DNA from 4 places in the Lentilitoribacter sp. EG35 genome. Region 3 is predicted to be linked to each of the others. Evidence: predicted binding sites of a transcription regulator. Region 3 holds the regulator's gene; each other region holds the start of a gene.
The links. Region 3 encodes LexA, which represses DNA repair genes until DNA is damaged. Its sites were predicted from a motif close to TGTTCNNNNTGTGTTCNG; they were not measured.
Positions count from the first base shown of each region.

Region 1: uvrA (excinuclease ABC subunit UvrA) is a predicted target of LexA. The motif match lies at 1,147-1,164, and genes of this name have one in related genera.
Region 2: AB2J24_RS05355 (YifB family Mg chelatase-like AAA ATPase) is a predicted target of LexA. The motif match lies at 895-912, and genes of this name have one in related genera.
Region 4: AB2J24_RS09215 (helicase-related protein) is a predicted target of LexA. The motif match lies at 989-1,006, and genes of this name have one in related genera.

Region 1 covers NZ_JBFNGQ010000001.1:766,968-769,179, reverse strand. The annotation lists gene AB2J24_RS03575 (MarC family protein) at 1-4, shown strand, start outside; gene AB2J24_RS03570 (hypothetical protein) at 18-380, opposite strand; gene AB2J24_RS03565 (single-stranded DNA-binding protein) at 487-999, opposite strand; gene uvrA (excinuclease ABC subunit UvrA) at 1,285-2,212, shown strand, end outside.
Region 2 covers NZ_JBFNGQ010000002.1:305,521-307,732, forward strand. The annotation lists gene gshB (glutathione synthase) at 1-832, shown strand, start outside; gene AB2J24_RS05355 (YifB family Mg chelatase-like AAA ATPase) at 991-2,212, shown strand, end outside.
Region 3 covers NZ_JBFNGQ010000005.1:74,626-76,837, forward strand. The annotation lists gene AB2J24_RS10470 (ComEC/Rec2 family competence protein) at 1-473, shown strand, start outside; gene lexA (transcriptional repressor LexA) at 454-1,170, opposite strand; gene glp (gephyrin-like molybdotransferase Glp) at 1,519-2,212, opposite strand, start outside.
Region 4 covers NZ_JBFNGQ010000004.1:126,468-128,679, forward strand. The annotation lists gene phbB (acetoacetyl-CoA reductase) at 1-491, shown strand, start outside; gene AB2J24_RS09215 (helicase-related protein) at 1,134-2,212, shown strand, end outside.

The DNA.
Region 1 (2,212 bases), on a different contig from region 3:
ATAATATCAAACCAGAATCATCTCGGAAGCTCTAACTTGAACTCTTTGCCGCCATATTTATGAACACTATCATGAGCACGAATGAGTACATATTTCACGTCCTCAGGAATTTCGATATTTGATAATGACCGCGTAAATGGCTGCTCATTAACATGCGGGTGAGCGAGAACGCGCGTGCCCAATATGTTTCCATCTGAGTCAACCACGTCCCATTTATCAGCGTAATGATCCCAGCCCTCATCTGCATGCTTAACTGTCACTGAAAAACGGTAGCTGCCGCTAGCATTCTTCTCTGCCTTCACATCCAATACATCGACTTCTCCAGCGGTTGCGGAAAAGCTCGAAAATAAAATGATAAAACCGGAAATCAAAAGTCGCATATTACTCACACTTTGCTCGATGATCGTTTGAGATAACAATAGGCCATTAGGCAAACGAAATCATCTGACAATTGCGTTATCAAAAATGCCTGACTAAATATCCCGATCAAAACGGGATATCATCGTCCATATCATTAGAAAAGCCGCCAGAATCACCGGAACCACCAGGAATATTTCCACCACCTTGGTTACCGCCACCCTGACTTCCACCAAAGTTGCCTCCACCTTGGTTGCTACCAAAGTTACCTCCGCCACCTTGGTTATCGTTCCGGCCATCAAGCATTGTCAAAGTCGAGTTAAAACCCTGTAGCACGACTTCCGTCGAATATTTATCTTGCCCGTTTTGATCTTGCCATTTGCGTGTTTGCAACGCGCCCTCAAGATAAACTTTCGAGCCCTTTTTCAAATAGTTTTCCGCAACGCGGCATAGACCCTCAGAAAAGATTACAACACGGTGCCATTCTGTCTTATCTCGACGCTCGCCTGTATTTTTATCACGCCAGCTTTCCGATGTCGCGATTGAAAGATTAACAATCGGACGACCATCTTGTGTGCGCTTTACATCTGGATCAGCACCAAGATTGCCAACCAAAATAACTTTATTCACACTGCCCGCCATGTCAAAACCTTTCAAAATATACTAATTGCCAACGCTGAGTACGCTTAGCTACGCATTAACCCAGCTTAGTCGGTCATGTCCCACCACAAATCATCCTATTTATCTAAATCCACATATAAATATGAAATACTCAGAAAAAGGCTGGTTTGTTCTATTTTTGTTCTATATATCACAATGCGCAGTGTCAAGAGAATCAAATCTTGGATTAATTAAAACCAGTGCTCGACTTGAGCGTAAAGAAGAGTAATACCATCTATCTTCCAGTTGACATGTAATGGACCATTCATGAGCGAGTTAAAGACAATATCAGTACGTGGCGCGCGCGAACACAATCTCAAAAGCGTTGACATCGACCTCCCACGAAACAAACTAATCGTAATGACGGGGCTATCCGGCTCGGGCAAATCCTCACTCGCATTTGATACAATCTATGCTGAGGGTCAACGGCGCTATGTTGAAAGTCTATCTGCCTATGCACGCCAGTTTTTGGAAATGATGCAAAAACCGGACGTTGATCAAATTGAAGGCCTCTCTCCAGCAATTTCAATTGAGCAGAAGACAACAAGCCGTAACCCGCGTTCGACGGTCGGCACTGTCACTGAAATTTATGATTATATGCGCCTCTTGTTTGCTCGCGTCGGCGTTCCCTACTCGCCTACGACAGGCCTCCCGATTGAGAGTCAGACCGTAAGTCAGATGGTAGATCGCGTTCTGGAGCTAGAAGAAGGAACACGTCTTTATATACTTGCTCCGCTTATTCGCGGCAGAAAAGGCGAATATCGCAAAGAGATGGCTGAGTTGATGAAAAAAGGCTATCAACGCCTTAAGGTCGATGGCCAATATTACGAGATTGCTGACGTACCCGACCTTGATAAAAAATTCAAACATGACATCGATGTCGTGGTCGATCGTGTCGTGGTCCGTCCTGATAGCGCGGCGCGTTTGGCAGATAGTATAGAAACCTGTTTGAAGCTGTCAGAAGGTCTGGCAATAGCTGAATTTGCCGACAAACCTTTGCCTGATTCTGAAACCGCGTCGGGTTCAAAAAACAAATCAAAAAACGAAACACATGAACGCATAATATTTTCTGAGAAGTTTGCCTGTCCTGTGTCTGGCTTTACAATACCGGAAATCGAGCCTCGCTTGTTTTCGTTTAACAACCCATTTGGCGCTTGCCCCACTTGCGATGGACTGGGTAGCCAAAAAAAGATTA
Region 2 (2,212 bases), on a different contig from region 3:
AAGCCAGCGCGACGGAGAAGTGTATGCGTCTATGGAAGTCATGACATTGAAGGATGAAGTTGGTGATCATTTCACTTTGGATGAAGCTAAAAAGGTGTCTTTATCTGACATGGATGTTGTGCTTTTACGCCAAGACCCGCCCTTTGACATGAATTATATCACAAGCACGCATTTGCTTGAACTTATCCACCCGAAGACACTTGTCGTCAATGATCCTGCATGGGTTCGTAATTCTCCTGAGAAAATTTTTGTGACAGAATTCACCGATCTAATGCCCAAAACTTTGATCACAAAAGATCCAAGAGAAATCATGGATTTCCGCCAAGAAGTAGGCGATATGATCTTAAAGCCTCTTTATGGTAATGGCGGGGCAGGCGTATTTTTGCTGAATAAAGATGATCAGAACCTCACTTCCCTCTTGGAAATGTTCGGTGACCTATTCGTTGAGCCTTATATCGCTCAGCAATATTTGCCAGCAGTTCGCGCAGGAGATAAGCGTATTATTCTCATCGAAGGTGAACCGGTTGGCGCAATTAACCGCGTACCCGCTGAAGGTGATGCACGTTCCAACATGCATGTTGGTGGCAAGGCAGAAGCCATTGAATTAACACCGCGCGATAAAGAAATTTGTGACCGCATTGGACCAGCATTGCGCGAGCGGGGGTTTACTCTCGTCGGCATCGATGTCATCGGCGACTATATGACTGAAATCAACGTCACATCGCCCACAGGTGTGCGTGAGGTGAAGAAATTTGGCGGCGCTGATATTGCAAGCTTATTCTGGGATGCGATTGAAAATCGCAAGAAAAATGGCGGACAATTCGTTCTTTAATTGTTCCATTTTCGCAACCAAATACAACTCATCACAACCTGAAATGCAAAAATTCAGTATTTTGTTCTCATAATGTTCTTGTTTTTACGACGCAAACATGTGTATTGTAAAACCTGATACTCGCAAATAGTGTATTAGAGCACAATATGGGGACGTAAATGGTTGCGCATGTAAAGACTGTCGCATTTCAGGGAATTGAAGCTCTGCCTGTTGATGTTCAGGTTATGATTTCACCCGGGAAGATTGGCATGCATATTGTTGGCTTGCCAGACAAGGCCGTTGCTGAAAGTCGCGAGCGGGTACAAGCTGCACTTCACGCATCTGGCTTATCGTTACCTGCGAAAAAAGTTACGATTAATTTAGCGCCCGCTGATCTACCCAAAGAAGGATCCCATTTCGATCTTCCTATTGCGCTTGGTCTAATGGCAGCGATGGATGCAATCCCAAATGATGTTTTGCAGAACTATGTTGTTCTAGGCGAATTATCGCTTGATGGAGCAATTTCTTACGTTACAGGTTCACTTCCTGCAGCCATCGGTGCCAATGCGATGGATCGTGGTTTAATCTGCCCCGAAGCCTGTGGCGCAGAGGCCGCATGGGCAGATGAGGATATGGATATTTTAGCACCCATAAGCCTGATCTCAATTGCCAACCATTTTCGAGGCACCCAAGTCTTATCGCGGCCAAAACCAGCGCAACGAGCACTTACAACCAACTTACCTGATCTAGCCGACATAAAAGGGCAAGAAACAGCAAAACGCGCATTGGAAGTCGCAGCGGCTGGCGGGCATAATTTACTGATGGTTGGTCCGCCTGGTTCTGGAAAATCCATGCTTGCATCCCGTCTTCCATCCATTTTACCACCTCTTACGCCGGCTGAAATGCTCAGTGTGTCGATGGTTCATTCCATTGCTGGACAATTATCTGGTGGGCATTTAACTGATCAACGTCCATTTCGGTCACCGCATCACTCTGCTACCATGGCAGCAATGGTTGGCGGTGGTGCAAAAGCACGTCCAGGTGAAGTTTCTATGGCACATAAAGGGGTCTTGTTTTTAGATGAATTTCCAGAATTTTCACCGCAAGTTCTGGATTCCCTGCGCCAACCTCTGGAAAGTTCACAATCTGTCATCGCACGGGCCAATCACCGCGTGAGTTATCCAGCAGATATTCAACTGATCGCAGCCATGAACCCGTGCCGCTGCGGCATGGCAGGAGAGCCCGGGCAGACCTGTGCACGTGGTCCACGTTGCCAAACTGACTACCAAGCTCGTATTTCAGGCCCCTTATTAGACCGTATCGACCTGCGCATCGAAGTGCCTGCCGTTACGGCAATGGACCTCATACAACCAAAGCCTGCTGAACCAAGTGAGAACGTCG
Region 3 (2,212 bases):
GGCCCAAGTTTGATGGACTCTCAAACCAGACCGCGTTTGCGGAGTTTAAATGTGTATCGAGTCAATTCTGCTACTTTGAAAACAGCGAGGTCAAAATCGCAACAATTACAGATCAAAGATATTTAAGAATCGCCTGCGATCGCGCAAATATTGTAATCTTGTCTACAAGGCTAAAAGACGAAAACAGCACTTGCGATAAGAATGTAATGGTGCTTGATCAAAATTCACTGCGAAGAACAGGTTCTCTTGCCCTATATCGCAATCTGGACAAGACGTCTCAATCTACCCTCGATTGGAATATTGTAAGCGCCATTAACAATAGCGTTCGGCCTTGGACATCTCACCGCTATTACGACTGGCGAAGCCGCAGCTACAAAATGCCAAATGGTGAAATCGTCAAATACCATGGCCTCACTAATTTCAAGGCCAACGCACCAGAACTGAATACCAAAACTAATGATAGCGGCGAATAAGACCTACCAATTTGCCTTGAACTTTAACACGGTCAGGTCCAAAAATTCGTGTTTCATAGGCTGGGTTAGCAGCTTCCAGAGCAATTGAATCACCCTTACGACGAAACCGTTTTAGTGTAGCTTCTTCTTCATCAACAAGTGCAACGACGATGTCGCCGGGTGTGGCATGGTTGGTATCTTTAATTACGACCGTATCGCCATCAAAAATTCCAGCCTCAATCATTGAATCACCTTTGACTTCAAGAGCATAATGATCTCCAGATCCAAGCATATCAACCGGAACAGCCACATTATGCGTATTGTGTTGTATTGCCGATATGGGAACACCCGCGGCAATCCGCCCCATGACCGGAACGTTTAATGCGCCGGCATTATCATCATTGGATGCTTTAGGCTTCAAACTCTGTGTCGGTGTTCTATCTTTGCTGCCCTCAATAACGCTTGGCGTAAAGCCGCGCGGCGGAGGTGATGTGTTTTGGTAGCTCTCTGGTAGTTTTATAACTTCAAGTGCACGTGCTCGATTAGGGAGTCTTCGAATAAAACCACGCTCTTCGAGCGCTGTAATTAAGCGATGGATTCCAGACTTAGATGCTAAATCAAGCGCGTCTTTCATTTCATCAAATGATGGAGGTATACCGGATTCTTTCATCCGCTCATGAATGAAAAATAATAACTCTTGCTGCTTACGGGTCAACATATGATATACCTTTGCAAAATGAAACAAATCAAGAACAATTCTTATATGTTCTATATGTGTTCCGCAAGTGTTAAAAAACATTTAAAGAACATTGCTATGAAATTACGTGTTTCACTTGAACAAAGAGGAACATAGACGGAATACATAAATGTTATTGAACAATTGGATCATATTAGATGATGAATCTGGCAGATCCTTGGTTCAGCCGGTACATGTAGATGATTGAAAAATATAATGAATTTATAGATGATTAGTTAAAGCGAGTTGCGTAAGCCTGTTATCGCACTGTTCTATTCTTACTGAACAAGAAATATTTGGTTTTGCTTTGCAAAATTAATTCCAAATAGTTCAACTATCTAACAAGATTACGTCGCAAGTATCGCCCTTTTTCGCCGGTTTTGCATTTGGGGGGCGAATCAAAAGACCATTTGCATCGGCAAAGACACGTACCAGAGATGAATCCTGCCGAGAAAATGGGGTAGCAGTTAGGTTTCCATTTTTATCATATTCGATGCGGGCTCGCATATAATCTTGTCGGGAGGCGTTTTCCGTAAGATCAACTGTAGTTCTCGCTTTTTGGATGACTTGTGTTGCCCGGTTTCCGCTAAGCTTTCGAACAAGCGGTGCTAGAAATAAATTGGCCGTCACTAAACATGATGCTGGGTTACCCGGTAATCCCATGAAACGCATGTTACCAAGTTGGCCAAACATAAGTGGCTTACCAGGACGCATGGCGATTTTCCAAAAATTAAGCTCCATACCCATGTCGATAAGAGCTTTTTGTACCAAATCATAATCGCCAACAGATGCGCCACCAATGGTCACAAGAATATCGGCTTTGCTATCAATTGCTTTTTGCACGCGTGTTTTGATATCATCCAAATTATCGGTAGCTATTCCGAGATCGACAGCATTTGCTCCTGCGCTCGAACATAAGGCCACAACGCCATAGCTGTTAGATGAAATGATCTGGTTTTCATCTGGTGTTCCGCCCGGTTTTACGAGTTCGTCACCCGTTGCCAGAACGTAGACATCTGGTTTT
Region 4 (2,212 bases), on a different contig from region 3:
TAGTGAATAATGCAGGCATTACTCGCGATGGTATGTTCCACAAAATGACTCCTGAAAAATGGAATGAAGTCATCAACACCAATCTAAATGGTGTTTTCAACATGACACACCCAATTTGGCCGGGCCTGCGCGCTCGTAAATTTGGTCGTGTGATTAACATTTCGTCTATCAATGGTCAAAAAGGCCAAGCTGGCCAAGCTAATTATTCTGCTGCCAAAGCGGGTGATATTGGTCTGACCAAAGCGCTGGCTCAAGAAGGCGCTCGCGCTGGGATCACAGTCAATGCTGTTTGCCCAGGCTATATTGGCACTGATATGGTCAAAGCAATTGACCCGGATGTGTTAGAAAAACATGTTTTACCACTTATTCCAGTTGGCCGTTTGGGCGAGCCGGAAGAGATTGCACGCTGCGTTGTCTTCCTTGCATCCGATGATGCTGGTTTCATCACAGGGTCAACAATTTCTGCAAATGGTGGTCAATACTTCTCTTAAGAGTTTAGTCACAAATTGAATGCTAAGGCGCCTCATTGAGGCGCCTTTTTTTACGCTTTGTTAATACTGATTAACAGTGAGCATTAGGTTTCCTCTCAATATATGGATTGTAGAGGTGGAAATTAGTTATCCGGTGCATGGGTTGGGCAATATGTAGTCATGAACAAAATAAGAACATACTCAGGTGAGCGATTCGTGTCTGTTTCGTTCCGCTTTTGGTCTAATGCTTAATGATTTTGAACAAAAATTGACTTTAACTTTAACTATCTGTTTGTTTTGATTAACAAAGTGTAACTAAAATAGTTAATCGGATGTGTGGTTTTTCACATAGTTTTTTATATTCTAAACCCATCGGAGTTGTTATTAACTTTTCAATGGAAAATTCAATAGAATATCTTCAGTCAATGTCGATATTTTGTTCACTTTTTTGCGCTGATCGCAATATGTAGCCGTGAACAAAACGGGAAATGAGCTTAGTCAGCGATTCGTAGCCGATTCGTTCTATCCCTGTTCCATTCGTTAACAGGCGAGGTTTTCATAACGTGTTTTTTTCGTGTTTGTTTTGCTTAATTATGCTAGCAAAAACTAAGTGACGTGTGAGTTCAATTTATGAATAGACATTCTGAAATACCAGTAGATCCGATTGTCGTAAGTGGTCGCGGCGTAACGGCTGTTTTGGGACCGACAAATACTGGTAAAACCCATTATGCAATTGAACGAATGATTGCCCATAAAAGTGGTGTCATTGGGTTGCCATTACGTCTCCTGGCTCGCGAAGTTTATCAGCGACTTATCAAACGTGTCGGGGAGGGTAAGGTTGCATTAGTAACGGGTGAAGAAAAGATCAGTCCGCCAAATGCAGCGTACACGGTGTGCACTGTTGAAGCGATGCCCCGCACAACAAACGCGGCTTTTGTTGCAATTGACGAAGTTCAGCTTGCATCTGATTTAGAGCGTGGGCATGTTTTCACCGATAGAATATTGCATCTAAGGGGTACTGAGGAAACGCTGCTGCTTGGCTCGGATATTATGCGCAATGTACTATCACGCATGATGCCAGGCCTATATGTGATCGAGCGACCGCGTCTCTCACGCCTCGAATATAGCGGTTCGCGCAAAATATCGCGGCTGCAAAGACGTTCCGCCGTTGTCGCGTTTTCTGCCAATGAAGTTTATGCCATTGCAGAACTTATTCGTCGCCAGCGTGGTGGTGCAGCGGTGGTTTTGGGTGCGTTGTCCCCCAGAACCCGCAATGCTCAAGTTGAACTTTATCAAAATGGTGATGTTGATTATCTTGTAGCAACTGATGCTATTGGTATGGGGCTAAATCTGGATGTTGATCATGTTGCATTTGCGCAAGATCATAAATTTGATGGTTTTCAGTATAGACCATTAAATCTTGCAGAGCTTGGTCAGATTGCTGGCCGAGCAGGCAGGCATACGACCGATGGCACTTTCGGCGTGACAGGACATGCGGTACCTTTAAATGAAGAAACCGTTGAGCGTTTGGAAGCGCATGTATTTGAACCTGTGAAGATATTGCAATGGCGCAATCAGCAGCTTGATTTTTCATCTTTGTCGAATCTCGTTTCGAGTTTGGAGCGCACACCCGTGATAAACGGGCTAACAAAGGCTGTTCCGAGTGTTGATCAGCGGGCGCTTGAATTTCTATCAAGGGATGATGATGTTACGAAATATACCAACAGCGCATCGCGGGTGAA